2 regions of the Shewanella sp. SR43-8 genome follow, and region 1 is predicted to be linked to the other one. Evidence: predicted binding sites of a transcription regulator. Region 1 holds the regulator's gene; the other holds the start of a gene.
What was found. Region 1 encodes LexA, which represses DNA repair genes until DNA is damaged. Its sites were predicted from a motif close to TACTGTATNNNNATACAGTA; they were not measured.
Positions count from the first base shown of each region.

Region 2: a site for LexA is predicted at 2,743-2,762, ahead of H5114_RS16320 (DNA topoisomerase III). Genes of this name have one in related genera too.

Region 1 is NZ_JACJDX010000008.1:81,493-97,779, forward strand. Features, by position in the region: gene H5114_RS11720 (S9 family peptidase) at 1-630, opposite strand, end outside; gene dinF (MATE family efflux transporter DinF) at 701-2,044, opposite strand; gene H5114_RS11730 (polysaccharide deacetylase family protein) at 2,059-3,117, shown strand; gene H5114_RS11735 (SCO family protein) at 3,159-3,785, opposite strand; gene cyoE (heme o synthase) at 3,801-4,712, opposite strand; gene H5114_RS11745 (heme A synthase) at 4,726-5,706, opposite strand; gene H5114_RS11750 (hypothetical protein) at 5,706-6,257, opposite strand; gene H5114_RS11755 (SURF1 family protein) at 6,315-7,058, opposite strand; gene H5114_RS11760 (DUF2909 family protein) at 7,084-7,302, shown strand; gene H5114_RS11765 (cytochrome c oxidase subunit 3) at 7,310-8,185, opposite strand; gene H5114_RS11770 (cytochrome c oxidase assembly protein) at 8,182-8,745, opposite strand; gene ctaD (cytochrome c oxidase subunit I) at 8,747-10,339, opposite strand; gene coxB (cytochrome c oxidase subunit II) at 10,349-11,938, opposite strand; gene H5114_RS11785 (cell division inhibitor SulA) at 12,334-12,840, opposite strand; gene lexA (transcriptional repressor LexA) at 12,837-13,451, opposite strand; gene plsB (glycerol-3-phosphate 1-O-acyltransferase PlsB) at 13,716-16,139, shown strand; gene mtr (tryptophan permease) at 16,139-16,287, shown strand, end outside.
Region 2 is NZ_JACJDX010000012.1:128,527-144,813, reverse strand. Features, by position in the region: gene purF (amidophosphoribosyltransferase) at 1-1,314, shown strand, start outside; gene H5114_RS16325 (tRNA (adenine(22)-N(1))-methyltransferase TrmK) at 1,875-2,639, opposite strand; gene H5114_RS16320 (DNA topoisomerase III) at 2,817-4,784, shown strand; gene H5114_RS16315 (ATP-binding cassette domain-containing protein) at 5,315-6,784, shown strand; gene H5114_RS16310 (nitroreductase family protein) at 7,217-7,873, shown strand; gene H5114_RS16305 (alpha/beta fold hydrolase) at 8,242-9,531, opposite strand; gene H5114_RS16300 (MBL fold metallo-hydrolase) at 9,726-10,370, shown strand; gene H5114_RS16295 (XdhC family protein) at 10,494-11,516, shown strand; gene H5114_RS16290 (nucleotidyltransferase family protein) at 11,532-12,140, shown strand; gene H5114_RS16285 ((2Fe-2S)-binding protein) at 12,143-12,595, shown strand; gene H5114_RS16280 (xanthine dehydrogenase family protein molybdopterin-binding subunit) at 12,598-14,841, shown strand; gene H5114_RS16275 (methyl-accepting chemotaxis protein) at 15,071-16,287, shown strand, end outside.

The DNA of each region.
Region 1 (16,287 bases):
AATACGCACGTTGTGCTGCCTATCGGTTAACCAGTCTCCAATATGCAGACGTGCCGGTTGTAATGTCTTGATAGCGCCGGTTTTTAAACTGACTTTAATGACGCTTTCATATTGTGGTTTAGAACCTAAGCCTTTAATTTGCATTAGGATATGACCGGGATCATTGTCAAGGTAGTCAATAACCGATGCTTGTAATTGCGGTAACCCATACCCGTAAAAGCGCGATAGCGAGTGATTAGAAAAGACACTTGTGGTTTTGTTGTCGCTCAGTGTGTATTTCATTAAGCGGGTTTCGGTTGTGGGTATGCCTCGACGAATAGAAGGATATTTAGATTCGATTAAGATGACATCATCATTTGCCCAGGTTAACGATAAGATGACAAATTTTTGGTTGTCAGTCTGTAATGGGAAAATATCTTTATTGGTTTTAATGTCGCGAATAGAGAGTACTTGACCTTCAAGCTCATTAGTACTGACTCGAATGAGAGATGCTATTTTTTTTCCGTCCGGCGATAAGCTAACAAAGCGGACATCTGGGATGCTGGCGAAGGCTTCTACAGGCAGGGGGTTGGCAAAAGAGCTATGCGAAAATAGACATAAACTAACAACAAGCCATAAAATCCGTTTCATTAAAGATCCGTTTGAAGAGCGATAACATGTTGTTAGGATGTTACATTTTTATAGCGAGGTCTTCAATATATTATACGCTCACCAGTTGATACCTGAGTTTATAATAATAGTGCCAGCCGAGTGTTACACTTCGACATAGCATGAATATCGACATCGCAGCCCAAAGGCTGTGGTTGCCCCAAGCTTGCAACAGGTACCAACTCGGAAAGTAAACTGCAAAGGTCGCGATTATCATGCTATTCCGCATGGTTTGTCCTTGTGCCGCGCCAATATATACCCCATCAAATAAATAGCAGCCAAACGCCAATATAGGCATAAAAATGAGCCAGATTAAGTAATTATTGGCAGTATCTTGCACCGCTTCTATATTGGTTAATAGCTGAATTATCCACGGCCCTGCCAACCAAAATAGTAGGCTAAATAATCCTGCCACTATTGCCGACCAGCAAAAAGCTAACACTACACTGTCATGGAGTAAGGTTGGATTTTTTTGACCAAATGCGCGGCCCACTTCTGCTTCGGCGTAATAGGCTATGCCGTCTAATGCATAAGAGATCAGCATCAGTAAATTAAGCAGCACGGCATTAGCGGCAATAATGTTGTCACCTAAGCCGGCACCATAAAAAGTCATAAAGCTAAACGCGGCTTGTAAGCATAAACTGCGAATAAAAATATCACGATTTAAGGTGAGTAAACGAGCATAACCGCGCCAAGATAAATGCGCGATAACCTGGCTTAATTTGAGTCCACCCATATCAATAAGTTGGCGTTTAACCATGACTAATGCCACTGAAAAAGCACAGATGTCAGCAATAACCGATGCTAATGCCGCGCCTTGCACATTCCATTTAAATACCATGACAAATACAATATCGAGAATAATATTGACGCTGTTGGCGATAATCAGCTGCCACATAGCCGCTTTGGGCTTTTGGCGCCCAAGCAACCAACCCAGTAGCACTAAATTGGTTAGGGCAAAAGGCAAGGACCAGATTCGAATCGACACATACTGGCGGCAATAGAGCATGACTTGCTCACTGGCATCACTGAGACTGAGCGCTAAATTGAGCAGAGGAGATTGCAGCATGACGCCAACGAAACCTAAGGTTAATGCTAAGCTGCAACCTTGTATCAGTAATTGTTGCTGAGTTGAGGTATCATTAGCCCCGAAGGCTTGCGCGACAAGTCCGGTGGTGGACATACGTAAAAAACCAAGCAACCATATCATCAAGGTGATGATGGTACTTCCTAAGGCTACGCCACCAAGATAATAAGCGTGTCCTAGATGCCCAATCACAGCTGTATCAACTAATCCTAAGAGCGGAATGGTAATATTAGACAGGATCATGGGTGTTGCTAATGCCAATAATTGACGATTTTTTTGGCGATTTAACAGTAGTGTACTAACTGACATAGGTATGAATAATCATGGTTAAGAAAATAGCGTTATGGTTGGCATTGCTCAGTTTGAGTGTATTGCATTTAGATGCCAATGCAGTGGTTATTTTACAGTATCATCATGTGTCTGAAAACACGCCTAAAAGTACCAGTGTGACCCTGAGTCAGTTTGCTGAGCAAATGCAGTATTTAGCTGATAATGATTTTACGGTTATTTCTTTAAGCGATGCTGTTGATAGTATTAAGCATAACACGACCTTAAATCATAAAAGTATTGTGATTACCTTTGATGATGGCTATGACAGCATTATTGAAAATGCGGCACCTATTTTAGCCACACACAAGTTTCCCTATACGGTATTTATTTCTGTTGCTCCGATTGAAGCAGGTTACCAAGGGATGATGAGCTGGCAAGATATTAACACTCTGTCAGAGCAAGGGGTGACAATAGCGAATCACAGTTGGGGGCATGAACATTTAATTCGTCGCCAAGGTAAAGAAACCCAAGACCAATGGCAAGAACGAGTTGAAGACAATATTCTCGCAACGGAAGCCGAGATCTTAAAACGTACTGGCCAAAGCGTAAAAATGTTTGCTTATCCTTACGGCGAATACACTAGCAAGTTAGAAGCTATTTTGACTAAACACGGCTTTGTTGGTTTTGGTCAGCAATCGGGGGCCGCTGGAGAGTATGCTTCATTAACGGCGTTACCGCGTTTCCCTGTGGCCAATGCTTACGCTGATTTGGCGAGTTTGAAGGTCAAATTTTCCAGTTTACCTATGCCTGTAACTAAGCAAAATATAAGCGACCCTCTACTTGTATCTGGCCAATGGCGACCTAAGTTAATATTAACCCTCGATACTGAGGATATTTATCCACATCAGGTGATGTGTTTTATTCAAGGGCAAGGCCCTAAAAAGCCCATTTGGTTAAGTAAAAATCGCTTATCGATTCAGGCATCATCAGATTTAGCCCCTGGACGTTCGCGTTATAATTGTACGGCACCGAGCAAAACAAAAACCGGTTATTATTGGTTTTCACAAGCGTGGATCCGCCCGCAAGATAATGGGCAGTGGCTTGAAGAATAATGTTATCTCAGTTAGTTACTGTTGCGAATAATGAGTCCGCGCTATTGCCAGGATTTTACTATTTGCTCAAAGTCAGCAATCAGTTCTGCATTAAGAATTTGCGCTAATTGGCCGGGTTGAGGTTTTGGTTTAAATACCGCAATCTTTTCTACTCGGGGCGAAACTAATACATAAGATGCGCTATGGTCTACCTGATAATCGCTACCGTCTCCAACCATAGCGTATACAAAGCCTAAGTCACGACTAAAGGGAAACAAATCAGCGTGTTGTGCAGTGACCGCTATAAAGTCCTGATTAAAAAAATTGATGTAATCCAAACGTTTCGCTTGAGTGTCGCGTTTAGGATCTGCCGACACAAACACCACTTGTATATTCTTGGCTATTTTTTGTAGCTGTGGATAAGCCGCGGCGAGTTTATTCAAGGTAGTAGGGCATACATCAGGGCAAGCAGTGTAACCAATAAAAAATAAGCTCCATTTACCTTGTAATGATTGGTTATTGAAGGTGTTGCCGTACTGGTCTGCTAATGTAAATGGTGCTAATGCTCGCTGTTGTTCAAATACATAACTGGTTGCCAGTACCATAGGTTCTGTTTGCATCTTTTGGTAAGCAACACCTCCGCCTATGGCTAATAATATCAGCCCTAATGCTATGATTATTTTCAATATATTTCCTTTTCTAGGTTAAGTGTTTACCCAAAAATAATGGTCTACTAATAGAACAATAAATAACACCATTAAATGATAAATTGAGAATTTAAACACCTGCATCGACAGTTCTGGATAATCATGAAACTTTAACTGCCACGCTTTATAGATAAAGCCACAACTGAGTAGGGTAGAGCCGACCAAATAGATTGGACCACACATACCGACTAAAACAGGCAGTAAACAGGCAATGGCGAGTAAAATAGTGTAAAGCAAAATACAGGTTTTGGTAAATTCTACCCCGTGCGTTACGGGGAGCATTGGAATATCAACTTTGGCATATTCTTTACGACGGTGAATCGCTAACGCCCAAAAATGCGGTGGGGTCCAAGTGAAGATAATAATCACAAGTAATAGGGCGTAACCATGCATTTCATTGGTTATCGCGGTCCAGCCAAGTAATGGTGGCATAGCGCCTGCTAATCCGCCGATAACGATATTTTGTGAAGTTGCTCGTTTAAGGTAAGCGGTATATACCAAGGCGTAGCCGATTAAACTGGCAAACGTCAGCCAAGCGGTTAGGGGATTGACTAAGGCATACAGTACCACAAAGCCTAAGGCTCCGAGAGACACCGCAAATGCAGCCGCTTTAGTTGTCGATATTTTACCTTTGGGTAAAGGTCGGTTGTAAGTGCGGGCCATCAAGCCATCAATTTTGCGATCGATTAAATGATTAAATGCTGCCGCTGCCCCCGCCATCATTGCAATGCCTGCCATACCAGCAACTAAAGGTTGCAGCGGCACTATGCCCGGTACCGATAAACACATGCCAACCAATACGGTAAGTAGCATAAGTGCAACTACTTTTGGTTTGGTCATTTCAAAATAAGCGCGCCATTGTAGGGTTAATTTAGGTTGAACCTGACTAATAGTAAGAGGTTTTGTCATGGTCGATCCTCGCTTATGCTTTACGCCACAGGGCGTAATTAATAAAGACTAAGGTAAGCAGCAATAAGGCTGCACCTGCATTGTGTGATACCGCGATGCCCAAAGGTAAATTCATCACCACATTGCTAATACCCAGTCCGACTTGGGTGATTACCAATAACAGTAATAAGTAACCACTGTTTCGCATTACATGTGATTGTGCATAACGTAATTTTAGCGCTAGTAGGATCAATGTTATGGCAGTAACAACGGCCCAAACTCTATGACTGACATGAATGGTCATTCGAGTTGCATAGTCTAATACCCCAAATTCAAAACTAGGATGATCGCCTTGGAACGGTGAAAAAGCATCGGCAATACGTAAGTTATCGACCCAGTTACCTTCGCAAATGGGTAACGAAGTACAGGCTAGAGCCGCGTAATTCGATGAGGTCCAGCCGCCGAGTACAATTTGAATGACTAATACTCCTAGACTGACTAAAGCTAACGGAACCAGTTTGCGGGCATAAGTATCACCTCCTGGGATCCGTAATGGCTTAAGCCTAAGGTACAGCAGTAGTAACAAGGCAAATAGACTAAAACCGCCAATAAGATGTGCCATCACCACAATAGGCATTAGTTTCATTGTGACAGTCCACATGCCAAGCGCTGCTTGAAATACAATTAAGACGGCTATAAAACTGGGGAGTTTTTTCGGTGCATGAGGTTGTTTAAGGCACAATACAAGGATAGCTAATACCATTAATCCTAATGCACCGGCGATGTAGCGATGGATCATTTCAAGCCATGCTTTTTCTGGCTCTATGGTCATTTGTGGAAAATGCGTTTCGATTTTTGCTAAGTCATGGCTTGCACTGGGTACTGCTAAATGGCCATAACATCCAGGCCAATCAGGGCAACCCAGTCCGGCATCAGATAAGCGTGTGTAAGCCCCCATTAAAATGACCGCTAAGGTAAATACCAAGGTAAATTTTATCAGCCGATTAATGGTCATTAGCCCACCCTCGATAATTTAAGCATTTTGCGTAAATCAGCAATCATGGCTTTACCTTGGGCAATATTGGCGTCGTGGCCAATCACATTGTCATATTGCATCACCAGGCTGCCAAGAGGATCGACAATGATCAGCTGTTGTTCAGTCAACAATGTTGCAAGTGCCTCATTGGCATTGACTTGATCAAAACCGATATTCAATTGTTTGAGTATCTTGGTGTCGCTGTGATTATTCACCACTATGATCGGGATAACGCGATCTCTATCTTTGCCTAGTGCGATATAGCTCTGGTGTAAAATATACAGACGTTCTTGACACTGCTCGTTACACTGCTCGGGGAGAAAAAAAAGTACCTGCCAAATATGTGGTTTAGGGTTTTCCATGGCTAAGTTGGCATAACTCACTTCGGGATTGATCAGTGCCCCCTTGTTCGTCGCCGCACCATTATAGAGTTCTAGGCTTAGCACTAACTTGGCTATTGCAACCGGTAAAATAAACACCAGCAGTAATACGATTAGCGCTTTATTGCTCTTTTTCGGTAGGGAGTTCATTCCATCTCCTCTTTATCATATTGATATTATTGTTAAGTTATTTATTCACGACGAGAGTTAACGTCGATATTGTCGATATGCTATCCAGCTCATTAATCCTAAAAATACTCCTGCCATAGTGAACCATTGCAAGGCATAACCTTGATGCTTCTGCGCCGATAATGGGATCGGCACCCAAGGTTGCGGTAAGTTGTAGCGCGGGACATTTTCTGGTTGTAGCACTACAGGTATTAGCGAATGTTCTAACATGTCAGCTAATGCTGCAGTGTTGATGTTTTGAAAACGTATTGGCGCATCGGCGCGTTGTTCAGCATCTAACTGATCACTAAATGGATTGGTTTGTTTTTGATATACCCGTCCATAGAGGGTGTAGTAGCGTATTTCTAGTGGTTCAAGTTGAGGCAATATTCGACGGTCTTTGTTGGCTGCAACAAAACCTAGTTCAACGAGTATCCAAGGCTGCTCTGGGGTTATTTCAAACACTTGGTAAGCTAAATATCCCACTTGCCCCTGATACACCTGATTGTCTAACAGCATTATTGTGTTATTAACGGGTTTTGCCAAAATCGATAAGCGGTAACCTGTGAGCAATGCCGCCTCTGACTCAGACCCAGTGGGTAACTTTGATAAATTAACCAGTGCTAACATTGCCTCATAATTGAGTGCATGCTGCTGTTGGCGCACAAGTAATGTGCTTTGCCACTCTTGTTTAAACGCTGCCCGTGATAATTGCCACAATCCTAACTTGACCAATAAGCCAAACACGACCAAAGTAATCATTACAAATAACACCCGAGACACACCCACACTCCTAAAAGGATTGCCTGTGACAACACCTTTCATTGTTAAGTTAGTTTTAGTCTCGTTGCTTGTATTCATATTATTTAACTTAGCTAGAGCCTTATTTATTATGGTTAAAGGGCAGCATCAACAATCAATGAGCCATTATCTTGGTCGTAGAGTGTTATTTTCTGTTGTCGTGATTGTGGTGCTGCTGGTGGCCTTAGGGCTAGGCTACATTCAACCTAACCCCAGACCTTATTAGTGCTGATTTACAGCACATAAACAAAAATGAATAAGCATAGCCAAACCACATCAACGAAGTGCCAATACCAACTACCCGCTTGAAATGCGAAATGTTTGTCGGGGGTAAAGTGACCCTTGATAATTCTGAGTAATAAAATAATCAAGAACAGGGTACCAATCGTCACGTGCATACCGTGAAATCCGGTTAACAAAAAGAAGGTGTTACCGTACACTCCTGAAGACAGGGTTAGGCCCATTTCTTGATAGGCATGGCTGTATTCTTCGACCTGTAAACTGAGAAACGCAATCCCCAAAATCACCGTTAACGCTAACCAGATGATCAACGGTTTACGATTGGCTTTTTCGAGATTGATGTGGGAAAAATGCAAGGTAACCGATGAGGTTAACAGGATGATGGTGTTGATTAATGGTAAACCCGTCCATGGCATCGCCTCGGTTGCGCTACCATCAGGTGTTTTCACCAAAGGCCAAATTGCTTCAAAGGCAGGCCACAGTACCTCATGAGTCATGGCATTGTTCGATGCGCCACCAAGCCAAGGTACTGAAATCATACGTGCATAAAATAATGCGCCAAAAAAAGCCCCAAAAAACATAATTTCTGAAAAAATAAACCAGCTCATTCCTTGCCTAAATGAACGATCCATTTGTGGTGAGTAAAGTCCTGCCATTGATTCATCAATAACTGTTTTAAACCAACCAAAAATCATAAAGATAATCACGGCAAAACCAGTGATTAATATGTAACTTCCTGAGGTTTTTTCAGTGGCTAATTGTTGTACATAAGTGCCTGCGCCAAATGCAATTAAAAATAAGCCTATAGCACCGATTATCGGCCAAGCACTCTGGTTTGGCACATAATAAGTTTGATACTTTGTGGTCATTTTGCTGCTCCTTGCTCTACGACGATCGTCTGTTTATCGGTGATGTCATAGAGGGTATAAGAGAGAGTCAATGTATTAATAGACGCGGGTAAATCCGGGTCCACGTAGAAAATCAATGGTAATTCTGCTGTTGCTGATGCAGCCAAGGGTTGTTGGTTAAAGCAAAAACATTCCGTTTTATTGAAGTACGCCGCTCCTTGTCCAGGTGATACTGAAGGGATTGCTTGGCCTACTGTGTCGTGTGCAGACAGGTTTTTAACCAAAAATTGTGCGTGAGTGAGCTCACCAGGATGCACGCTTATTTGGTTAACTTTAGGGCTAAATTCCCATGGCATATCTGACTGAACTTGGGTCACAAATTCAATGGTAACGGTACGGCTTTTATCAACCACTACCGCTTCATAGCTACTGGCGCTATTTTGGGTTTTGCCATTAATCCCCAATGTATCGCAGAGCACGTCATAAAGCGGTACCAATGCAAAACCAAACCCAAACATACCAATTGATCCAGCAATCAGCATGATTAATAACTTACGATTTGATTTTGTTGGCTGTGTCATCTCATTTTATCTCCGGCGGAGTGGTAAACGAGTGATATGGCGCTGGACTGGCAATGGTCCATTCCAAACCTTCTGCAGCTTCCCAAGGGTTATCGCCAGCCGGTTTGCCACCTTTGATACATTTGAGCACCACAGCGAGAAAAATAAACTGCGATAAACCAAATGCAAATCCACCAATCGAAACAATTTGATTCACATCGGCAAACTGTACTGCGTAATCTGGGATTCGACGAGGCATACCCGCCAAGCCCAAAAAGTGCATTGGGAAAAACAGCACGTTGACAGAGATCACTGAGCACCAAAAATGCCACTTGCCTAAGGTTTCGTTGTACATATTACCGGTCCATTTTGGCAGCCAATAATATGCCGCCGCCATAATGGAAAATATCGCCCCAGTCACCAGCACATAATGAAAATGCGCCACTACAAAGTAAGTGTCGTGATACTGAAAGTCAGCAGGGGTGATTGCCAGCATCAAACCGGAAAAGCCACCAATGGTAAACAGAATGATAAACGCCACCGCAAATAGCATTGGTGTTTCAAATGTCATCGAACCGCGCCACATGGTAGCAACCCAATTAAACACCTTAACCCCGGTGGGAACCGCAATTAGCATGGTGCAATACATGAAAAACAACTCGGCGAATACCGGCATGCCTGTGGTAAACATATGATGTGCCCATACTAAGAACGACAGCACAGCAATACTGGCAGTAGCGTAAACCATAGAGGAATAGCCAAACAATTTCTTGCGGCTAAAGGTCGGTATAATGGCTGAGATAATGCCGAATGAGGGTAAAATCATGATGTAAACTTCTGGGTGACCGAAGAACCAGAAAATATGCTGGAACATCACTGGGTCACCGCCACCTGCAGCATCGAAAAAGCTGGTACCGAAAAACTTGTCGGTTAACACCATAGTCACTGCGCCTGCGAGCACTGGCATCACCGCAATTAATAAAAAGGCAGTAATTAACCAAGTCCACACAAACAAAGGCAGTTTCATCCATGTCATGCCAGGAGCGCGCAAGTTAACAATGGTTACGATAACGTTAATCGCGCCCATTATCGAGCTGATACCCATGATATGGATGGCGAATACAAATAGAGCGGTGCTATCAGGGCTATAAGTGGTTGATAGCGGTGCGTAGAATGTCCAACCAAAGTTAGGACCACCGCCTTCCATGAATAGCGAACTGAGTAATATGGTAAACGCGAACGGTAAAATCCAAAAGCTCCAATTATTCATCCGCGGTAAAGCCATGTCTGGTGCACCGATCATCATTGGAATTAACCAGTTAGCTAATCCGGTAAAAGCCGGCATCACTGCGCCAAATACCATGATAAGACCATGAACCGTGGTCATTTGATTAAAAAAGTTAGGTTCTACTAGCTGTAATCCAGGCTGAAATAACTCTGCCCGAATGACCATTGCCATGGCGCCACCAGTGAGAAACATAATAAAACTAAACCATAAGTACAGCGAACCGATATCTTTATGATTAGTTGTGAGTAGCCAGCGCATGAGCCCTTTCGGCGCTCCGTGATGATCATCATGAGCGGTAGCTAGTGTATCGTGCGTTGTTGTGCTCATTGTCTTCCCCTACTGTCCATGGCTAGCGACATCGGCAGGTTGCACCGCCTCGCCAGAATTATTGCCCCACGCATTGCGCTCATAAGTAATCACCGCGGCCATCTTTTGTGGGCTAAGTTGACTACTAAATGCCTGCATCGCGGTGCCTGCTTTACCGTGCATAACGATATCGATATGTCCGCTAACCGGTCCGGTAACCACAGGGCTGCCAATAAGTGAAGGGAAAGCGCCTGGCAAACCAGCACCAGAGGCTTGATGACATGCGGCGCAAGTGGTGGCATAAACCTGCTCACCTTCTGTGATTAATTGCTCCAAGGTTAAGGTCGGCAGATCTTCAATGGCAACAACCTCTGGTGTTACAGCCTTTGCGATGGTTTCAAGAGCCTGAGTCGCTTTTTCTGTCGCAGTATTGGTGCTCTCAGTTGCTGTTGCGGCCATTGTGCTTTCAGTCTTATTTGCTTCAGTACTTGCTTCATTGCCGCCAGAGAAATTACTCACATCAGCAGCTTGAACAACATCACCGGTATTATTGCCCCAAGCATTACGCTCAAAGGTAATCACTGCGGCAATCTCTTGGGCGGTAAGTTGCTTGGCAAAGGCTTGCATTGCGGTTCCTAGTTTACCGTTTAAGACGATGTTGAGGTGACCTGCAACAGGGCCTTTTATGATAGGACTGCCAATTAGTGATGGGAATACACCTGGAAGGCCCGCACCATTAGGTTGGTGACAAGCGGCGCAACGAGCAAGATAGATCTGTTCGCCTTGGGTGGTTAACTCTTCAAGAGATAAGGTTTGTGACAGTGATGCAGCCGCCGCAGCAGCGGCATTACTGGCCAGTTGCTTTTGCTCTACTAACCAATTATCAAAATCTGTCTCTGATAATGCTTGCACCACAATTGGCATAAATCCATGGTCTTTACCGCACAATTCGGCACATTGGCCACGATAAATTCCGGGCTTATCAATGCGGGTCCATGCTTCATTAATAAAGCCTGGATTGGCATCTTTTTTAACCGCAAAAGCCGGAACCCACCATGAGTGGATCACATCATCTGATGTCATTAAAAAACGCACTTTTTGGTTAATGGGCAGTACGAGTGGTTTATCGACTTCAAGAAGATAATGCTCTCCTTTAGTCTCTATGCCATCGATTTGATCTCTGGGGGTCGATAATGTGCTGTAAAATTCGATGTCTTTATCAAAATAGCTGTAATGCCATTTCCACTGCGACCCAGTAATTTTGATGGTGAGATCCGCATTGCTGGGATCTTCCATGGCAATTAAGGTTTTAGTGGCTGGAATAGCCATGGCGATTAAGATGATGAAAGGAATGACGGTCCAAGCTATTTCCACTTTAGTACTTTCGTGAAAATTTGCCGCAACAGCGCCTTTTGATTTGCGATGGTAAATCATTGAATAAATCATGATCCCAAACACCACTAACCCAATGGCACAACAGATATAAAGTATCGTCATGTGGAGGCCATAAACCTTACCACTGATATCTGTCACGCCTTGAGTCATGTTGAGGGACATTTCTGATGCCCCAAGCGGAAGTGCTATAAACACCACCAGTAAACAATACCACCATTGCTTCACAAGACTGCTCCTCTGTTCATTGCAAATAGCAATTACAAAGAAAAGTCACACAGTAATTCTCTGCTCTATGCAAACTTTTCGGTTCCCGAAAAAAGTTTGATGACCTCAAAGTACCTTGGTGGCAGTAAACAGGTTGTTTACGGTTTTATTATTAGCGGTGCACCACGCTTGTACCTACTACAGAACTTATCAATATTGAGTTGGCTCATTTGTCTGAAAGTAATCTTAATCACTGTCATTCACGTCCAATTAAAGATGAATAATATTTCATCCTTGGGAACAACATTAGCTGTAGATTAAACATTGATCAAGATCACTTTGTTGGCTAATTGACTGAAAAAAGATGAAAAAAAGCCCTGAATTCAATACAGGGCTTGGTAAGTAAGGGTTAATGCTTAGTGAAATGAGCAAAAATTACTTGTTCCATTTATTAATGTAGGGCTAACAAGTTGATGTTTGTGAGGTAAGTGAGCATTCACATCCTCAATTACCACACCTAAAGCCCGTGCACTTTTAGCCACAATTTCTAATCGACGACTATCACGAGCGTCAAGTGAGCTTGTCCAAGTGACGACAGCACTTGATGTTCCACTGGTAAGCGCTTTTTCCATCGCCCATAAGGTTTCGACTTCGTCTTTAGTGTGCACCAGTAAAATACGGTCCATTCTCACGCCAGCATTTGCCAGCATATGTTTATAGCCAATGTGTGGTGGGCTAATTAACACAATCCATCGACCTTGTTGGCTCAATGTGGCGAGTTGACTACACAACTGGCTCAACTCAGCTTCACCTTGGGTGACTGTTTGTAATGTGCGAATGGTTTGGTTGCCATGCAATTCTGTTTCAGCTAAATCTACCCATAAGCCTGGGTGACGTGGCGCGATGCCCATTAGTTTGTTCATAACCAATCTCCATTACGGATAACGCCAACGGCAAGCCCTTCGATGGTTAGGCTTTGGCAACTTAAATCAACTTTAATCGGGGTGTAATCGTCATTTTCTGCGTGCAGATAAATCACATTACCTTTTTGTTCAAATCGTTTTACGGTGACGTCATCATCAACACGCGCTACTACAACTTGGCCATTACGTGCTTGTTGCATTTTATGAACCGCGAGTAAATCGCCTTCTAAAATACCGATGTTCTTCATGCTGTCACCACGAACGCGCAACAGAAAGTCTGCGGCAGGTTTAAACATGCTCGGGTCGACTTGATAATACTGTTCAACGTGTTCTTGAGCCAAAATAGGCTCACCAGCTGCAACTTGTCCAATCAGAGGCAAACCGGTTTCAATCTGTTCTTCATGAGGTAAGCGAATACCTCGAGAGGTTCCAGGCATGATCTCGATAAAGCCTTTTTTGGCTAATGCTTTTAAATGCTCTTCGGCAGCATTAGCACTTTTAAAGCCAAGACGTTTCGCAATTTCAGCACGAGTGGGTGGCATACCTGTTTCGGCGATATTGTTTTTAATTAAGTCTAATATTTCTGCTTGGCGCGGCGTTAACGGTCTCATGATGATTCCTGTCTTTTTATACAGTGACTGTCATTATATACAGTGTTTGTGTTCGTGCAAGTATTAACCAACTATTTTTTGTGTTTTATTGGCTTTTTGTAACTTAAATAAATGTTTTTATTAGTTATTATATATGTTTTATCTTGCACTATGTCTTAAAGTGAGAGCTTACACGTAAAGATAAGTCGGCCAGATAGTGTAAGCAGGGTGGTTTCTGGTATCCTATACGACAATATTACAATGGCTTATGTTGCGAAAATAACCATGTCAAAACCAGATTCAATATTTTTACAAGCATTAAAATGGGTTCAGAAATGGATGGTACAGACCATTGTGGTGCCCCATGATCCGTTTGATGACCTCAATATAGATCCGACCAAGCCCTTGGTTTATTTGATGAAAACGGAATCTATTAGTGATATTGCCGCCTTGAGCGAAATCACTGAAGGATTTGGTATGCCAAGTCCTTATGAGCCGTTACAGCTTGATGGTTTAAGAGTGCCTCGAGTGGTGTGTTTAGAGGGGCGTAAACCTCTATTTGGTAAACGTGAAAGTGGTGAGAAGTTCCTTAATTATTTTACCCGTTTATTATCGCTTCATAGTGAGAATGCTGACCTTGATATTCAATTAGTGCCAGTTTGTCTTTATTGGGGACGTACTCCTGGTAAGGAAGAAGACAGCATGACAGCGGCTGTTTTTGAAAGAGAAAACCCAACTTGGTTACGTAAGTGGCTGATGATTTTATTTTTAGGGCGACATAATTTTGTGCAGTTTTCTAATGCGTTATCGCTGCGCCATATGGCTGATGAGCATGGTACAGACAAAAGAATTGCGCATAAATTAACTCGTGTCGCGCGAGTACATTTCCGTCGCCAACGTAAAGTTATGACAGGGCCACAATTACCTAATCGTCAAATGCTATTTGCCTCTTTATTAAAGTCAGATTCAATTAAAAAGGCTATTGAAGAAGAAGCAGTCAACAAAAAAGTATCTCCTGAAAAAGCTCGTGAAACTGCGATTGAATACCTCGATGAAATTGCCGCAGACTATTCAGATAGTTTAGTGCGCATTGCCGAGCGTTTTCTCACTTGGTTATGGAATAAATTATATAGCGGTATCAATATCAAAGGTGCTGAACAGGTAAGACAGCTTCACCATGATGGCCATGAAATTGTCTATGTGCCTTGTCATCGCAGCCATATGGATTACTTGTTGCTGTCATACATTTTGTATTATCAGGGTATGGTTCCGCCGCATATTGCGGCCGGTATTAACTTGAACTTTTGGCCTGCAGGGCCAATGTTCCGCCGTGGTGGAGCATTCTTCATCCGCCGCAGCTTTAATGGTAATAAACTGTATACCGCAGTATTTCGTGAGTATTTAGATCAGTTATTTGCTAAAGGTTATTCGGTTGAGTATTTCACCGAAGGTGGGCGTTCGCGTACAGGGCGTTTACTTGCGCCTAAAACCGGCATGTTGGCAATGACCATAAACAGTGTACTTCGCGGCATAGAGCGCCCAGTGACGTTAGTGCCAGTGTATTTAGGTTATGATCATGTGATGGAAGTGGCCACTTATCACAAAGAGTTAAGCGGCAAGAAAAAGAAAAAAGAATCTGTTTGGCAGTTATTTGGTGCGCTGCGTAAACTCGGCAACTTTGGCCAAGGTTATGTTAATTTTGGTGAGCCGATTAACTTACAGCACTTCTTAAATCAACAAGCGCCAGAATGGCGTAGCGAACTGGCGAAAGAGCCTGATCAAAAACCATCGTGGTTTACTCCATCGGTTAATTTACTCGCTAACCGCGTGATGACCAATATTAACGGTGCTGCCGCCGCGAGCTCGGTAACATTAACCAGTTTAGTGTTATTAGCCTCAGAGCAAAATGCATTAGAAAGAAGTCAGTTAGAACGCCAACTTGATCTGTATTTAGCCTTATTGAAAACCGTACCTTATACCGATTACGCATCGGTCGCCGAGGGTGATGGTAAGTCGATTGTTGATCATTGTTTGTCGTTAAATAAGTTTGTTAGTACCAAAGATTCTATTGGTGAGATTATTTCTGTTGATGAAAAAATTGCCATCACCATGAGTTATTACCGTAATAATATTATTCATGTAATGGCGATACCGTCATTAATTGCCAGTTGTTTATTGCGCTATGATGACTGCGATCGCGCGCGCATTCATGCCATCGTGATGGATTTTTATCCATTGTTGAAAGCAGAGTTATTTATGGGCATTGATGATGTGCCTAAATATGTTGATGGCGTTTTAGACTTTATGCTTGAGCAAGGTTTGTTGAGCGACAATGATAACTTTGTCATCACGCCTCGTCATATTACCCAAGTATTACTTCTGGCTGAAACGATCAGTGAGACCTTGCAGCGTTATGCCATTATCTTTAATTTACTGGCGATAAAGCCTGAGCTTGAACGTTCTGCTCTTGAAACCGACAGTCACTTGTTGGCCCAACGACTAGGCGCACTTCACGGGATTACCGCTCCAGAGTTTTATGACAAAAAACTGTATAACACCTTGAGTGTTAAGTTAAAAGAACTAGGTTACTTATGCAGTGTTGAACATCGTGACGAAGTGATCAGAATTCGAGATCATGCCAACAAGTTACTGAGTTCGTCAGTGAAACAAACCATAGTAGACAGTGTGGATGCGGAGCACGGACAATAATGGCAAACCATATGAATGCGGCCAAGCATCGCACTAGTGGTAAGTCAGTATTGGGTGGGGCGATGATCATTGCTGGCACTACAGTGGGTGCGGGAATGTTTTCCTTGCCAGTTGTTGGTGCAGGGATGTGGTTTGGTTACTCAATAGC
Region 2 (16,287 bases), on a different contig from region 1:
GGTATTGGACATGTTCGTTATCCTACTGCTGGTAGCTCGAGTGCATCAGAAGCTCAACCGTTTTATGTTAACTCGCCATTTGGTATTTCGTTAGCACATAACGGTAACTTGACTAATACGATTGAACTGGCTGAAAGCCTAGTGACAAAGCGTCGTCATGTTAATACTACTTCTGACTCCGAAATCTTGTTAAACCTGTTAGCCGATGAGTTACAAGAAACGCGCAGTTTAACCTTAAGTGCTGATGAAGTGTTTGATGCTGTTGCCAAAGTGCATGCGCAAACCCGCGGTGCTTACGCTGTAGTGGCCATGATCATCGGTCAAGGTTTAGTTGCATTTCGTGACCCATTTGGTATCCGTCCATTGGTACTTGGTAAACATGAAACGCCTACCGGCACTGAATATATGGTTGCTTCAGAAAGTGTTGCTTTAGACGCAGTTGGCTTTGAAGTGATGCGTGACGTGGCACCTGGCGAAGCTATTTATATTTCACTTGATGGGCAATTATTTACCCGTCAATGTGCTGCAGACCCAAGCTATGCTCCGTGTATTTTTGAATTCGTGTATTTTGCACGTCCTGATTCGAGCATTGATAAAGTGTCTGTTTATGCTAGCCGTGTAAACATGGGTGCTAAGTTGGGCGAAAAGATTAAGAAAGAATGGGAAGATCATGACATTGATGTGGTGATTCCTATTCCTGAAACCTCGTGTGATATTGCCTTAGAAATTGCCCGTTGCATGGATCTACCGTATCGCCAAGGTTTTGTTAAAAACCGCTATATTGGTCGTACGTTTATCATGCCTGGTCAGCAAGAACGTAAAAAATCAGTTCGTCGTAAATTGAATGCGATTAACACTGAATTTAAAGGCAAAAACGTACTATTAGTTGATGACTCAATAGTACGTGGTACTACGTCTGAGCAGATCATTGAAATGGCGCGTGAAGCTGGAGCAAAGAAAGTGTACTTTGCATCAGCAGCTCCTGAAATCCGTTTCCCGAATGTCTATGGTATTGATATGCCGACCTCAAATGAGCTTATTGCTCATGGTCGTGATGCTGACGAAATTGCTAAAATCATTGGTGCCGATGGCATTATTTTCCAAGACTTAAGCGACTTAATTGAAGCCGTAAGAATGGAAAATCCAGAGATTAAGCGTTTTGAAACATCAGTGTTTGATGGTCATTACATTACTAATGACGTTGACCAAGCTTACTTGGACCATTTAACACAATTACGTAATGATGATGCCAAAGCTAACCGCTCAAAAGACATTGGAACTAACTTAGAAATGCACAACGAGTGTCATCCATAAGCTAGCCAGGTTTTCATAACCATAAAAAACCAGCATGAAAAATGCTGGTTTTTTTATGTCCGCTTTAAACACTCGATAACAAGGGATAACAAGATAGATATCTCGATACTAGGTCGCTTTGCGGCTAGAGGCTATAAAAGCGATAAAGAACGATAGCAAGCGAGCGCTGAGCAAATGCCTAGATGCTAGGTCGCTTCGCGGCTAGAGGCTGTAAGAGCGATAAAGATCGATGACAAGTGATAACCTGAGAATATAAACGCATCGGATTTAAGGGCTCGCTTTCAAATATGACCATCCAGCAATATTGTCTACGCCTTCAATCAGATAGCGATTGCTATCACCGCAACCAGATATGATTATTACAGCATCAATCAGATATCGATTGCTTTCATCATCAAACGAATATGTCTGCTACACCTTCAATCAGATATCGATTACTTTCATCGTCAAACGAATATGTCTGCTACTCCTTCAATCAGATAGCGATTGCTTTTATCGTCAACCAGATATGATTCCTTTTACCGTCATCCCGGTAATGCTTTTGAGCCGGGATCCAGCGTCTAAAATAGCGCCGTACACTCGGAGGTCGACGTCCGTTCTTTACGCTCGACTTGTGCTTTAATTGCTAGATAATCTTGCAACGCCTGTGATGCTTTTTGCGGATTCGACAGGGTTATTTTTTGATAGTGAGTCAGCACTTTGTGTAAATATCGTATAGCAATATTGCGCTCGTGGTCATTGTTACATTGCCAAAATTTATCGCCCACAGCGCTAATCTTAGTGGTAGAACTATCACTTTCACTATCACCTGCTATTCGTGATGATGGACTGTCACGCCTCACATAGATAATTTCATAAAAGCGGCGATTTTCTTCAATCAGTTTTTCATCAATTAAACGGCAATCAAGTTCAATGAGTTGTTGGCGAAGTTCGTACTGGTGATGGACCGGACACAAGATAAAATCAATTTGACGGTTAGGGTGCAATTGGCAAAGTGTATTCACTAACTCGATCATCAAATCTCCGCCAATACCAGCAATGATCACTAATGGGGTTTGCTCGTCTTGCTCCAGAGGTATCGCTGACACATCGACACAATGTACTTGCCATTGATTGGCAGTTTGCAATGGGTAAAAAAGTTCAAGCTTAGCGGTTAGCTGCTGCATTAATGCCGGCACAATATCGACAAAATGGATCGTGTTTGCTGCATGCCTATCAAGTAATGCCGCACCAAGAAATCCATGGTCGCAACAACAATCCCAAATATGGCTATAACCCACGGGGATCATACTGTTGATTTGTGCTAAACGCTGGCCGAGTTTCATCTGTTCATCGTATTTGGGATTTAAGCTGCGTATTGTAATATTTTGACGATATAAGTGGTGAATTATTTCGTATTTGCAGCTTGGCGTATTTAGCGCTAATCTATACTGTAAATTTATACAGTTAAGCGGTGCAATCGAGTTTTATCTAATTGAACTTTAGCGCCCTAATAATGGATTATGATTCTATATATTGCTGAAAAACCCAGTCTCGGTCGTGCTATTGCCGATGTTCTGCCAAAACCACATAAAAAAGGTGATGGCTTTATCACTGCCGCCAATGGTGATTGCGTGTCATGGTGTATTGGCCATTTATTGGAGCAAGCCGAACCTGATGCTTACGATGATGCATTTAAATCATGGAAGCTCGAACATTTGCCCATAGTGCCACAAACGTGGAAGCTCATGCCTAAAACCAAAACTCGCAGTCAACTTACTGTGTTGCGTAAACTGGTTAAGCAAGCCTCAGCAATCATTAATGCTGGCGATCCAGACCGTGAAGGGCAGTTGCTGGTGGATGAAGTGATTGTTTATTTAGGCGTCAAGGGTGACAAGCTCAATCAAGTTCAGCGACTATTAATTAGTGATTTAAATCCACAAGCAGTCAAACGTGCGTTAGGGCAGTTACGCAGTAATCGTGAGTTTATTCCTTTATCGACTTCTGCATTAGCCCGCAGCCGCGCTGATTGGCTATATGGCATGAACATGACTCGTGCTTATACCATTCAAGGGCGCAAAGTGGGTTACCAAGGTGTGTTGTCTGTTGGCCGAGTGCAAACGCCTTTGCTTGGCTTAGTGGTGCGCCGCGATGATGAGATTGCCAATTTCAAGCCAAAGTCTTTTTATGAAGTGCTGGCCCATCTGGTTACCGAGCAGCAACAAACCTTTACCGCCAAATGGCAACCGAGTGAAGCCTGCCAACCCTACATGGATGAAGATGGCAGAGTGTTAGCCAAAGGCTTAGCTGAAAATGTCGTTGCTCGTATTAATGGTCAACCAGCGCAAGTGACTAAACTTGAAGCCAAAGATAAGCGCCAAAACCCACCATTACCCTACAGCTTATCAGCATTGCAAATAGACGCAGCTAAACGTTTTGGCCTCTCAGCAAAAGAGGTACTTGATACTTGCCAAAGTTTGTATGAGCGTCATAAATTAATTACCTATCCGCGTTCAGACAGTCGCTATTTACCTAAAGATCAACATGCTTTGGCAACAAAAGTATTGGACGCGGTACTCAAAGGTGCTGCTGCATTAGTTGATGGTTGTGATGCTCCAAATCCCAAGCTTAAGTCTAAAGCTTGGGATGACAGTAAAGTCGATGCTCACCATGCCATTATACCCACAGAGAAAGTTGCTAATTTTTCATCGTTATCCAGTAACGAAGCCAAGTTATATCAACACGTTGCGAGGCAGTATTTAGCCCAGTTTTACCCAGCTTATATGTATGCTGAAACCGCTGTGGAAGTGACTATTGCTGGAGGCTTGTTTACCACTAAAGCGCGTCGAGACAAAAGCTTAGGCTGGAAACAACTGTATAAGCGGGCGACCACAGTAAATCAAGCGAGTTCTGATTCTAGTTCAACTAGCAGCGATGACGATAACGACGACACGGTACAATCATTACCGCCGCTGGTTAAAGGGCAAATACTCCAATGTGAGCGTGGTGAATTACTAGAAAAAATGACTCAAGCGCCGAAGCATTTTACCGACGCGACATTATTAGGCGCGATGACTGGCATTAGCCGTTATGTGACAAACAGCGATATTAAGAAAATTCTTAAAGAAACTGATGGCTTAGGCACTGAAGCGACTCGTGCTGGGATTATTGAATTACTGTTTAAGCGCGGTTATTTAGTTCGCCAAGGTAAATCAATACTGGCCACACCTGTGGGTGTTGGTTTGATCCGCAGTTTACCTGAATCTGCAACCACACCAGACATGACCGCATTATGGGAAAACAGCCTCGATGCCATCAGTCAAAAAAGGCTTAAGTATGATGCATTTATGCAGCCATTACTCAGCCAATTAGATAACCTAATTACCCAAGCATCGAGTCAGTTACCTTCTGCATTACAAGGTGTTGCCAGCAGTGCACCAAAGCGCAGCTTTAAAAAGCCATATAAAAAGAAAACTAAAGCGAAAAATTAACAGGGTGGCAAGCGATGAAAATTGTTAAGAGGGATGATGACAGGCAAACTTACCCAGGCTAGTCGCCTTGGCCAGACTAGGTTGGTGACGACATGTTTTAAAACAGTCAGGTGTCAAAGAAAGATTATTGCCAGTAACCTATTCACATCTTCTCAGAAGTAGAGGGCAAGCTTGAGTAGGCAAAATACAAGTTTGAAGAGCAATGAACACGATACAGCAAGATGATGCTAACCAGGCTGATTTTATGTTTTATGAAATCTGGCCGAGCCGTGAATTATGCCAAGTCTCTATGCAGACTTAGTATTAAGCTGATTATGTAGCAATGGCAGAGGGGCGATAATTGAATCTACGCTAATGAAATGGCCGTTTTCGTGAATAATCGTCAGTGTGATCAACTGAAGTGATTTTAATCGCAAAGTAGAACCAAAATGTTCTACTTTTTTTGTCGATTTTTTTAAGACTCCTGTGAGACACTCAGAAGATAAACTCTGGTGAAGAATCAGTATTAATAGACAGGGATAATCGCCACAATGGAAATTCGGTTTACTCAGCTGCAATGCCGTTCGTCTAGTGTCACCATGAACATTGAAGATTGGCTTATTGAATCACAACAATCTTGGGGCGTGTTTAGTACCGAAGGTGATTTAGGCGCCATATTGGGCCAGTTATTGACTCAGCAAGCACAAGATAACGCTTTGGCCTATTCAGGCATACTATCGGGTGTTGACTACTCGCAGGTCGCTTTGGTGTCACTGCATGAACAGCAGCTGTTACTCGAACAGATTCTTGAGCAAGATGACAGCGAGGCTTTAGGCTACATCGACCCTAATACTAGCGTTTATGGGGTGATCTTTACCCAATGTGATGATCACGCACTGACAAAGCGCTTATTAGAACAGCTGGATCTCACTCGGTTAAGCGATAGCCAGTTTACTCAGCTTTCTACCGGTGAAAGTCGCCGGGTCATGCTGGCCCGTGCTGTGGCAACCCAAGTGCCATTTTTAGTCCTCGACGAACCTTATGCAGGGCTTGATGTGGGCCATCGACAAGCGTTAAGTCAATATTTACAGCTTTTGTCGCAAACGGTACAAATGCTGGTGGTCGTGTCACGTGAAGAAGATATGCCTGACTGGATTGAGCATGTTGCGATGTTTAATCATGGCGCGTTAGACAGCGTAATGGCTAAGACTGAGTGGGATAATCATCCGCTAATTAGTCAGCTTACGGCGCAATCAGGCCAACAAAGTGAAGATATGTTGGCGCTTATTCGTCGTCACAGACATAAGCCATTATTCGCCAATCCGGTCTTTCAGTTACACAATGGCCGAGTAGCTTACAGTGACAAAGTGATTTTCTCTGGGGTTAATTGGCGCATCGATAATGGCGTACATTGGCAAGTTAAAGGCCCAAATGGTTGTGGTAAAAGTACTTTGCTAGGGCTTATTTTTGGTGATCATCCACAATGTTACAGTAACGACATTGATATTTTTGGTAAAAAAAGAGGCTCAGGCGAGAGTATTTGGGAGATAAAAAAGCATATCGGCATGGTGTCATCAGCGTTGCATTTACAGTACAGAGTTAATTGCAGTGCCTTGGATGTGATTGTATCGGGCTTTTATGACTCGATTGGTTTGTATCAACAACCGACAGCGCAACAGTTAGCTATCGCATCCGAATGGTTAGCCATTTTACACATGAGCCAGTTGAGTAAAACGGCCTTTAGGCAATTAGAATATGGCCAGCAACGCTTGTTGCTCATTGCTCGCGCTATTGTGAAACAGCCCACGTTGTTGATCCTTGACGAGCCTTACCAAGGCTTAGATTACCTAGGCCGAAGATTGATTAAAAATGCCCTTGAACTCATCGCTAAAGAGCACTTGAGCCAATTGTTGTATGTGTCACATTATCAAGAAGATAGCCTTGATAGTATTCAGCACTTTATTGAGTTTGTCGCCGACGAACATCAAGGCGGCTATCGTGCTGTGGTAACTGAAAGCTAATTACTGCATGGCTATTGTTTAAGGCGATGACGCTTATCTAAACAGCTAACATTTGTTGGCTGTTTTTCTTTTTCTGCTTAATGGCAAAACACACTGGATAACCTTGCCATCATGGCACTGTATGCGGCAGCTAAAGTCGCTAGGCGGATTAAGAGTCTGAATGACTTAATACCCGCAGTATATCGCTTCTTTGGGCAGCTTGGTCGAATAGCCTAATCGAACTTTAGTTAGTGATAAAGCTTGAAAACCCCATGTTTTGGCACCATAACCGTCTTATAGTGTATTTACTCAATTTTTTAATATTGTTTTGCTGTTTTATATTGTTCGTATCAAGTCTATTGAGCCAGATTGTAGGTTAATCGATAACATTACGACATGTCGTTTCACTGCTAACTCTTTCTCTGAGTGTTTAAAATTAATATGGAGTCTGACATGACCAACGCTATTATTACTGATTTAGAAAAACGTTACACCGCCAAACGTTATGATGCGACTAAGCGCGTATCACAACAAGATTTAGCCATCATTTATGACGCAATGGTGTTATCACCTTCATCTATTAACTCTCAACCATGGAAATTTATCGTGATTGAAAGTGATCAAGCCAAACAACGCCTACATGACTCTTATGCTAATAAGTTTCAGTTTAACCAACCGCATGCTAAAGCGGCTTCACATACCATATTGTTTGCATATAACCCTAAGTATACCCGTGAAGATTATGCCAAAGTGGTTGATCAAGGCATTATCGATGGCCGTACTAAGCCTAAAGATCGCGAAGCTGCATTTGGTGGATACGCATTTGTTGACTTAAACACTGATGAAGCGGGCAACAATGCGGCATGGACTAAGTCACAAACCTATTTAGCATTAGGTAATACTATGCATGTTTTAGCTCGCCTTGGTATTGATTCTACGCCGATGGAAGGCGTAGACAGTGAGTTGCTAGGTGAAATTTTTGCTGAAGAACTTGGCGGTTATGTGTGTGAAGTTGCATTAGCATTTGGTTATCATCATTCGGATGAAGACTATAACGCTAAGTTACCTAAATCTCGTTTGGCTAAAGAGCAAGTATTACAGGTCGTATAAATAGGCTTTGATATTGATTTTATTCGTTTCAATGTCGAATAAACCTTGGTTAGAAAATATTAACGTTGTAGCGCTTCGCCCACAGAGGATCAACAAGGGGAACACTGCTTGCCCTTGTTGATAACTCCATCAATTCCGCCAAGGTGTTGATCTTCCATATCATAATAACAATCACCTCATAGTCCAGAGAGTACATCTGATGTGAAAAGCCTCTGACGCCGTTATATGTGATAAATAGCATGATGTTACCACAGGGTTCTCATCATGCTATTTCGAACACTTCGGACGGCGACTTTAGGTTTATGGCTTTGTTTTAGTTAATCTTATGCCAGTTTATTTTCATCACACAAACTTGGTTGATTGATGCATTAACGTAAACAATGACCGCGGTTGAGGCTAATAAGCTTATCAAGAATGCGTTCGCCATCCATGCGGATGCCGTTGTGTTCATATTCTGATGTGAGCCAATACTTGAGATTGTTGACTTGCTTAGCGGTTTCTAGGCTGTATTGCATTTCGACAAACATGTCGTTGCTGTAAATAGCGGCTGCTACCGGAACCTTATTATTCGCTAACGTTTCAAGGTCATATAATGCCGGCCAATCTTTCTTAGCCGCGATTAAGTCTGCTGCAGGTTGTAATGGCATTAACGCTTCAAATTGGGCAAACATCCATGGGTAAATCATTTCACCTGTAAACAATAATGGCTTATTCGGACGGTAATTGAATTGTTCAAACTGCGCTCTCACTCGATGGGCCGCCCACGCTGAAGCCTTATGTTGACAGTAAATAGATTCGTGCAATAAAGCAAAAATAGGGTTAGTGCTGTAGTCGAGGAAATGACTAAATTGATGTAAAAATAACGGATTAACATCAATACCGTGGGGTGTTTCGATTAAGGCTTGTTCAAGCAAATAGTAGACCGCTTCTGGCCCTTGTTCCATGCCTAAATTAATCCCTAACAATTGCAACATTTCAACTGTCAGTAATTCGCCTGTGGCTAAGTACACTTTGTTTTGATAAAGGTGGCTGGCTAAGTTATCAACTAAACTGCGGGCATCACTAAAGCGTTTGAAAAAGTCGTTGTTTTTGGCGATGACTCGTTGATATGTCGCTTGATATACTTCATCTGCAGGGCGGCTAAGTGAAGGTATGCCGCCAGTAATGTAGGCTTCTTTTAGGCCTTCAGGCGCAGCAGACAAATAATGCAGCACACAAAAGCCACCAAAGCTTTGGCCTAAAATACTCCAAGGCTGGTCTGGGGATAGTTTGGCTCTAATATATTCTGCATCGCGAATAATGTTGTCGGCACGGAAAAAACTTAAATAATCAGCCTGGTCGGTGGCGTTCATATAACTTAAGCTGGTGGCATTGATTGGGCTTGATAATCCGGTGCCCCGCTGGTCGAGCAATAACACTCTATATTCAGTTAACGCACGTTTTATCCAGCCATTATTGCTGATCGGTCTGACGGCACCAAATCCTGGCCCACCTTGAAAGAATACTAAATAAGGCAGTTTTTTATGTTGGTTTTCAACACTGACTATTTCCCGAGCGAAAACCGTAATCTGTTTACTGGGACTTTGCTGATAATCTAATGGCACCGAGAAAAAGTGCTTACGAGCAACAATGTCTGCTAAGGTGAGTTCTGTGTGCATAAAATGCCTATTGGGTCATGATTAATGGTGATATCAAGCTTATTCAGCCGTAAGTAACGTTATTTTATGAGCCATGTTAATGATTAACAATCACTAACTTGATGCAAATCATCTTAAATAGCTATCTAGATCAAATCTGCCTAGGTAGAATTAACCGATAATTAGCCACTGATTATTAAACAACGAGGTTGTCAATGAAGTATCAAATCATCCCCGTAACGCCTTTTCAGCAAAATTGTAGTGTTATTTGGTGCGAAAAGACCTTGAAGGCTGCGGTAGTTGATCCTGGTGGTAACATTGATAGGATTTTAGCCGAGGTGGCTAAGTTAGGCTTAACGGTTGAAAAAATATTATTAACCCATGGGCATATTGATCATGTTGGTGGGGCGGCGGCATTGGCGAGCGAATTAGCTATTCCGATCATTGGTCCGCACATTGCGGATAAATTTTGGTTAGAAAACTTGGTAAAACAAAGTCAAAACTTTGGGTTTCCGCGTGTAGAAGCTTTTGAGCCAACCCAATACCTTAATGAAGATGATGAGCTAAGTGTTGGTGAGCAACATTTACGAGTTTTGCATTGCCCTGGACACACACCAGGACACATTATTTTTTATAATGCTTTTGCTAATTTAGCCTGGGTGGGCGATGTGCTTTTTCGTGGCTCAATTGGTCGTACCGATTTCCCGCAATCCAATCATCAAGACTTACTTCAATCAATCACCACCAAATTATGGCCATTAGGTCACAATGTGAGTTTTATTCCTGGTCATGGTCCAATGTCGACGTTTGCAGATGAACGACAACATAACCCTTTTGTTGCGGATCAGTTATTTGATTAACACTTTTCTACACAATTAGGTCGTTGAGGTTATTTATTAATAAGTTGAAACTATTGATTCTTTGCATTGTAAACCCAGTCTGTTAGCTTAAGAGTATGCGTTTACATATGATGGACAGTTCAAATGGTTCAACACCTCGTTGATTTACTCGATACCTGGTTACCTTCTTATCAAGAAGACTGGGTACTCGCCGTTCTCACTCAAGTACAAGGCTCTTCTTACCGCAAACCTGGCGCAATAATGCTATTTCATCCCATGGGCAAAAGCTTAGGAATGTTAAGTGGTGGTTGCCTTGAAGCGGATCTCCGTCGTCACGCGCAACGCGCGATTCAAACTCAGCAAGTTATTCAGTTAACCTATGATGCAACTGACGAGTCTGATACCAGTTATCAACTTGGCTGTGGTGGCATCGTTAATATCATGATGGTGTCGTTGAATAAATCTAATAATTATCTTGGTTTAGTGAGTGTTCATGATGCTTTGATGCGCAGTCATTCAGGTGTATATCAAATTGATATCGTTGCTGATGGCACGCCGGCCGATCAACTCAGTGGTCACTTTGTTGAACAAAAATCGGAGCAAGCAACCGTTATCACTCTCAATACTAAAACCCACAAAGAAGCCTTTGAAGATCACTCAGTGTTACATATTCCAATCAGGCCACCTGTGCATATTGGTATTTTTGGTGGCGGTTTAGATGCCCAACCAATTGCGCAAATGGCGCAAACGTTAGGTTGGAAAGTCACTGTATTTGATGAACGTACTGCGTACGCACGCACTTATGATTTTCCTGGCTGCCAGATCATCAAAAAAGCCACCAAGGATGTGTCAAGCTCACTGTTGGCCAGTTTAGATGCTGCCTTTGTGATGAGTCATAATTTACAGATTGATGCTAAAACATTACAGGTACTGCAAACTTTATCCCTAGCGTATATTTCATTATTAGGTCCGACTCACCGCCGTGACAAGGTGTTGAGCATGGCTGAACTTAATATCGATGACTTTAGTGGTTATTTTTCGGCACCAGCAGGGTTGGCATTAGGGGGCGAGCTGCCTGGTTCGGTTGGACTGAGCATATTGTCCCAGTGCCATGGCGTACTTTATCAAAGCAAGATAACTAGTCTTGATACTGTAATGCTGTCTTAGCGAGTTGATACGTAAATGACGGCAAACATAGTTACAGTGATCCTAGCTGCTGGGGCAAGCAGCCGATTTAACAGCGCTAAAATTGTTGCTAAAGTGCAAGGCGAACAAAGTTTGCTGGCACACAGCTTACAGACTCTTGATGTTGTGACTCAAACGGCAGGTATTGCACCTGCGGTGGTGATGTTGGGTGCCCATCAAACCGATGAAGTGTTAGCGATAACGGCCAATCATCAGCGGATTATTAATCATGATTGGCATTTAGGTTTGTCCAGTTCAGTGAAACTTGCTGGTCAATATGCCCAAACGCAACAGGCGGATGCTTTACTAGTGGTGTTAGCCGACCAAGTCGCATTACAAAGCAGTAATTATTTACAATTGATCCAAGCGTATATCCATAATAAGTTAACTAGCTGTGCTTTTTACCTGCATAGCGTAGGTGTACCTGCTATCTTTTCAGCTGAAGATATTAAAATATTGATGTCTCTTGATGGCGATAATGGTGCAAAAAGCATTTTAAAACAAAATGATAAAAATAATAGCTTGAACATTATTGTGATGGAACAAGCGCAATTTGATATTGATACACCTGCTGACTTAGTACGTTGGTTAGATAATAAGGATTGATTATGACAACCCCAACACAAAAATTGATGGTCAATGGAAAGGATTTTACCCTTGATGCCGACCCGAATATGCCAGTACTTTGGGCATTGCGTGACATATTAGGTCTAACCGGCACTAAATTTGGTTGTGGAGCAGGGCTTTGTGGTGCATGCACTATCCATGTTGACGGCAGTCCAATGCGTGGTTGTTTAACCAGCTTAAAGCAAGTTCAGGGTAAGCAAGTTACCACTATTGAAGGTCTTGAGGCTGAAAAACTAAAGCAAGCTTGGTTAGCGCATAATGTGCCGCAATGTGGTTATTGTCAGGCTGGGCAGTTAATGTCTGCCGCAGCCTTACTCAACAGCACGCCTAAACCGACTGAAACCCAAATCCTTGATGCGATGTCGGGTAATATTTGTCGTTGTGGTACCTATCCACGGATAAAAGCCGCCATTCAATCGGCTTCGGAGGCGTGATCATGACCACATTCACAGCTGTTGAGAATATTAGTCGCCGTAATGTATTAAAGTTATTTGGTGCAGTCGGTGGTGGACTCGCCTTAGGGGCAACCAGTTTAAGTTGGAGCCCAATGGCCTTAGCTGAAGACAAGCAAGCGCTGATGAACTTGTTTGTTGCTATCGGTGAAGACAATAAAGTGTATTTGACTTGTCATCGTTCTGAGATGGGACAAGGGATTAGAACAGGCATACCGCAAATTTTGGCTGACGAGTTAGAAGCTGATTGGGATAAGGTTGTAGTGGTGCAAGGCTTAGCGGATAAACGCTATGGCAGCCAAAATACTGATGGTAGCCGCAGTATTCGTAAACATTATCATCGTATGCGTCAAATGGGCGCGACCGCAAGAACCATGCTTGAACAAGCTGCGGCGCAAATTTGGCAAGTTCCGGTTGCGGAGGTGTATGCTAAAACCCATAAGATCCATCATAAAGGCAGTAACAAAAGCCTTAGTTACGGTGAGTTGGCTGTAGCGGCATCGAGATTACCGATGCCAGAATTAGATTCTGTAGTGCTAAAGCCAGAAAGTCAATTTACCCATATTGGTCAATCTCATACTATTGTCGATATGGATGCCATGCTCACGGGCAAAGCGATTTACGGCTATGACATTAAATTAGACGGTATGTTGTATGCCAGTATCACTCGTCCGCCAGTATTAGGCAGTGATGTGCTGAGTCTTGATGACACCAAAGCCCGTAAAATAGCCGGGGTGGTTGACATTATTACCTTACCCGTTCCGAAAGGTGCACCATTATTTCAGGCTTTAGGCGGCGTCGCAGTGATTGCCACTAACAGTTGGAGTGCGATTGAAGCGCGTAAAGCGTTGGTGATTACCTGGTCTAAATCGATTAATGATAGCCACAATTCAGACACATACCTGCAGGGCTTGGTCGAGAGAGTAAACCAACCAGGTAAAGTAATGCGCCAGTTGGGTGAGTCAGTCACTGATTGGCCTGAAGCGTCAACAGTTAAGGCTGTTTACACTGTACCCTATTTAACCCATGCCATGATGGAGCCACCAGTAGCAACAGCAAATGTAACCGCCAGTGGATGTGAGTTGTGGGCTTCGAGCCAAACCCCACAAAGTACCCAGCAAAATGTGGCTGGTGCATTAGGGTTAAAAGAAGAGCAAGTTACCGTTAACGTGACTTTACTGGGTGGTGGTTTTGGGCGTAAATCTAAGCCTGACTTTAGTGTTGAAGCCGCCATTTTATCGCAAAAGCTCAATAAACCCGTCAAAGTATGTTGGAGCCGTGAAGACGAAATTCAGAATGGTTATTATCATGCTATCAGTGCGCAGATGTACCAAGTCGCTCTCGACAATAATAAGATGCCCACCGCACTATTAGCCCGTACAGGCTTTCCGTCAATCAGTTCAACATTTGCCGAAGGGGTTGAATACCCTTCAGCTGGTGAGCTCGATTTAGGTTTTAGTGACGTACCGTTAGCGCTTAAGCACATTCAACTTGAAGCCGTCAAAGCGCCCGCGCATACGCGTATTGGTTGGATGCGTTCTGTGTGTAATATTCAGCATGCTTTTGGTATTGGCAGTTTTGTTGACGAGATAGCCGTAAATGCTAATAAGCCCTGTGTACAAATGTGGCGTGATTTATTAGGTAAAGCGCGCATCGAACCGTTTGAAAACCAAAACTTTACCTATGGAAATTACGGTGAAGAGTTAGCCGATCATCCGGTGGATGTAGGGCGTTATCACAAAGTGCTCGATAAGTTAGAAGCCGTAATGGCAGATGCCCCTAAAGCGGCTAAAAACCAAGGTTGGGGTATGGCGGTGCATCGCAGCTTTGTTAGCTATGTTGCCGTTGCTACGCTAGTTGAAGTGGTAGATAAACAGCTTAAAGTATTGAAATCTATTGCGGTGATGGATGCTGGGAGAGTGATTAATCCTGATCGAGTGAAATCACAATTAGAAGGTGCGATCATTTTTGGTTTAAGTTTAGCGACCATGGGCGAAATTACCTTTAAAGACGGTAAAGTCGAACAATCTAACTTTCATGACTATCCGTTATTGCGTATGCCGCAATCGCCACAGATTGACACTTATATTATTGAGTCGATAGCAAAGCCTGCTGGTGTCGGTGAGCCCGGTGTGCCTCCTGTTGCGCCCAGTTTAACCAATGCCATTTTTGCGGCAACGGGGATACGATATCGCGATTTACCGCTTAATAAATTTTTATCGGTTTAGCCATTTTCGTGAGCTACAACACTTAAGTTTACTGCGCTTAAGCCGATAATAAATAAGCTAAATGCCTAAGTGTATTCGCACTTAGGCATTGTTTTTTACGATAATTTAAAATCACTCTCAATTGAATCGTTAATGAATTTTAGTATTGATTCAGATTGAGTGGGTGCTGTTGTTTATTTAATCTTATTCTCATATTTGAGATAGTAACGCATTGCCTTAGGAAGCTTATATGAAGCAAATTCAGTTTAGAACCATTGATGCAATTTTGATTAAATTTAGCCTGAATGGAAAATTTTGGGTGGTGTGTTCGCTGGTTGCATTGATCACCAGTGTTATTGCTCTGATGAATTACCAACAAACGACTGATTTAATTGCTCAGTCATCATTACAGCGGGTTAAAGCAAGTGCTGAAAGTTATGCCTCGGTTGCCAATAATCAAGGCTTAACAAATACTGCTCTGGAGCAATTTGCACAAACTCATCAATTACAGTTATCTGGTCGTGATAATACTTTTCGCAGTGGTGATCAAGTTACAGCATCAGCGAGTGTCGGCGATCAGTTTCTAAGCGTGAGTCAAAATGTTCAATCCTGGGAACAGGAACCATTAAGCCAAAGCTATTTTATGCTAATCATCGCATTAGTTGGCTTGCTACCATTATTTCAACTGAGTTACTGGATCTCAACCTCGTTAGGCGGCGGTTTATGGGATATGTACATGGCTATCAAACGGTTAGCTGATGGTGATTTAACCTTGAGATTAAACTTCTTTGGTACTGACGATTTCAGTTTAATCGCCAATGAAATTGATCGCTGTGCTAATAATATGAGTGAAATGGTGACAGCTATTCGGAGTAATGCAGAAACCCTAGCGACTGCCGCCAATGAGTTTAACCATCAAGCTAATACTAATGATGACTTAATTGATCAGCAACATCATTATTTAGATTCTGTAGCGCATGCCATGGATCAAATGACCGGAGCCATTGCAGATGTATCACATCATGCGAGTGATGCATCTTTGAATACTAAGCAAAATGCTACCCAAATGGGTCAGAGTCAGGGCAAGATTAATGATGCAGTTAAGCGGATTGGCTATTTGTCTGAGCGTATTGCTGAAGCGTTTTCATCTGTAGAGCAGTTATCTCATGATGCCACCCAAATTAATGTTGCTGTTACTACCATTGAAAGTATTTCTGAACAAACTAACTTATTAGCGTTAAATGCAGCAATTGAAGCGGCGCGTGCCGGTGAGCAAGGTCGGGGTTTTGCTGTGGTGGCTGATGAAGTACGTACTCTTGCAGGGCGGACTCAACAAGCGACCGTTGAAATTCAAAATATGATCGAAGGCTTACAACAAGGTTCTAAAAAACTGACCAGCATTACCAATGTGATTGTTACCGAAGCCGATCAGGGCAGTGCAAGTATTAAAGCGGTCGGTGACGATAT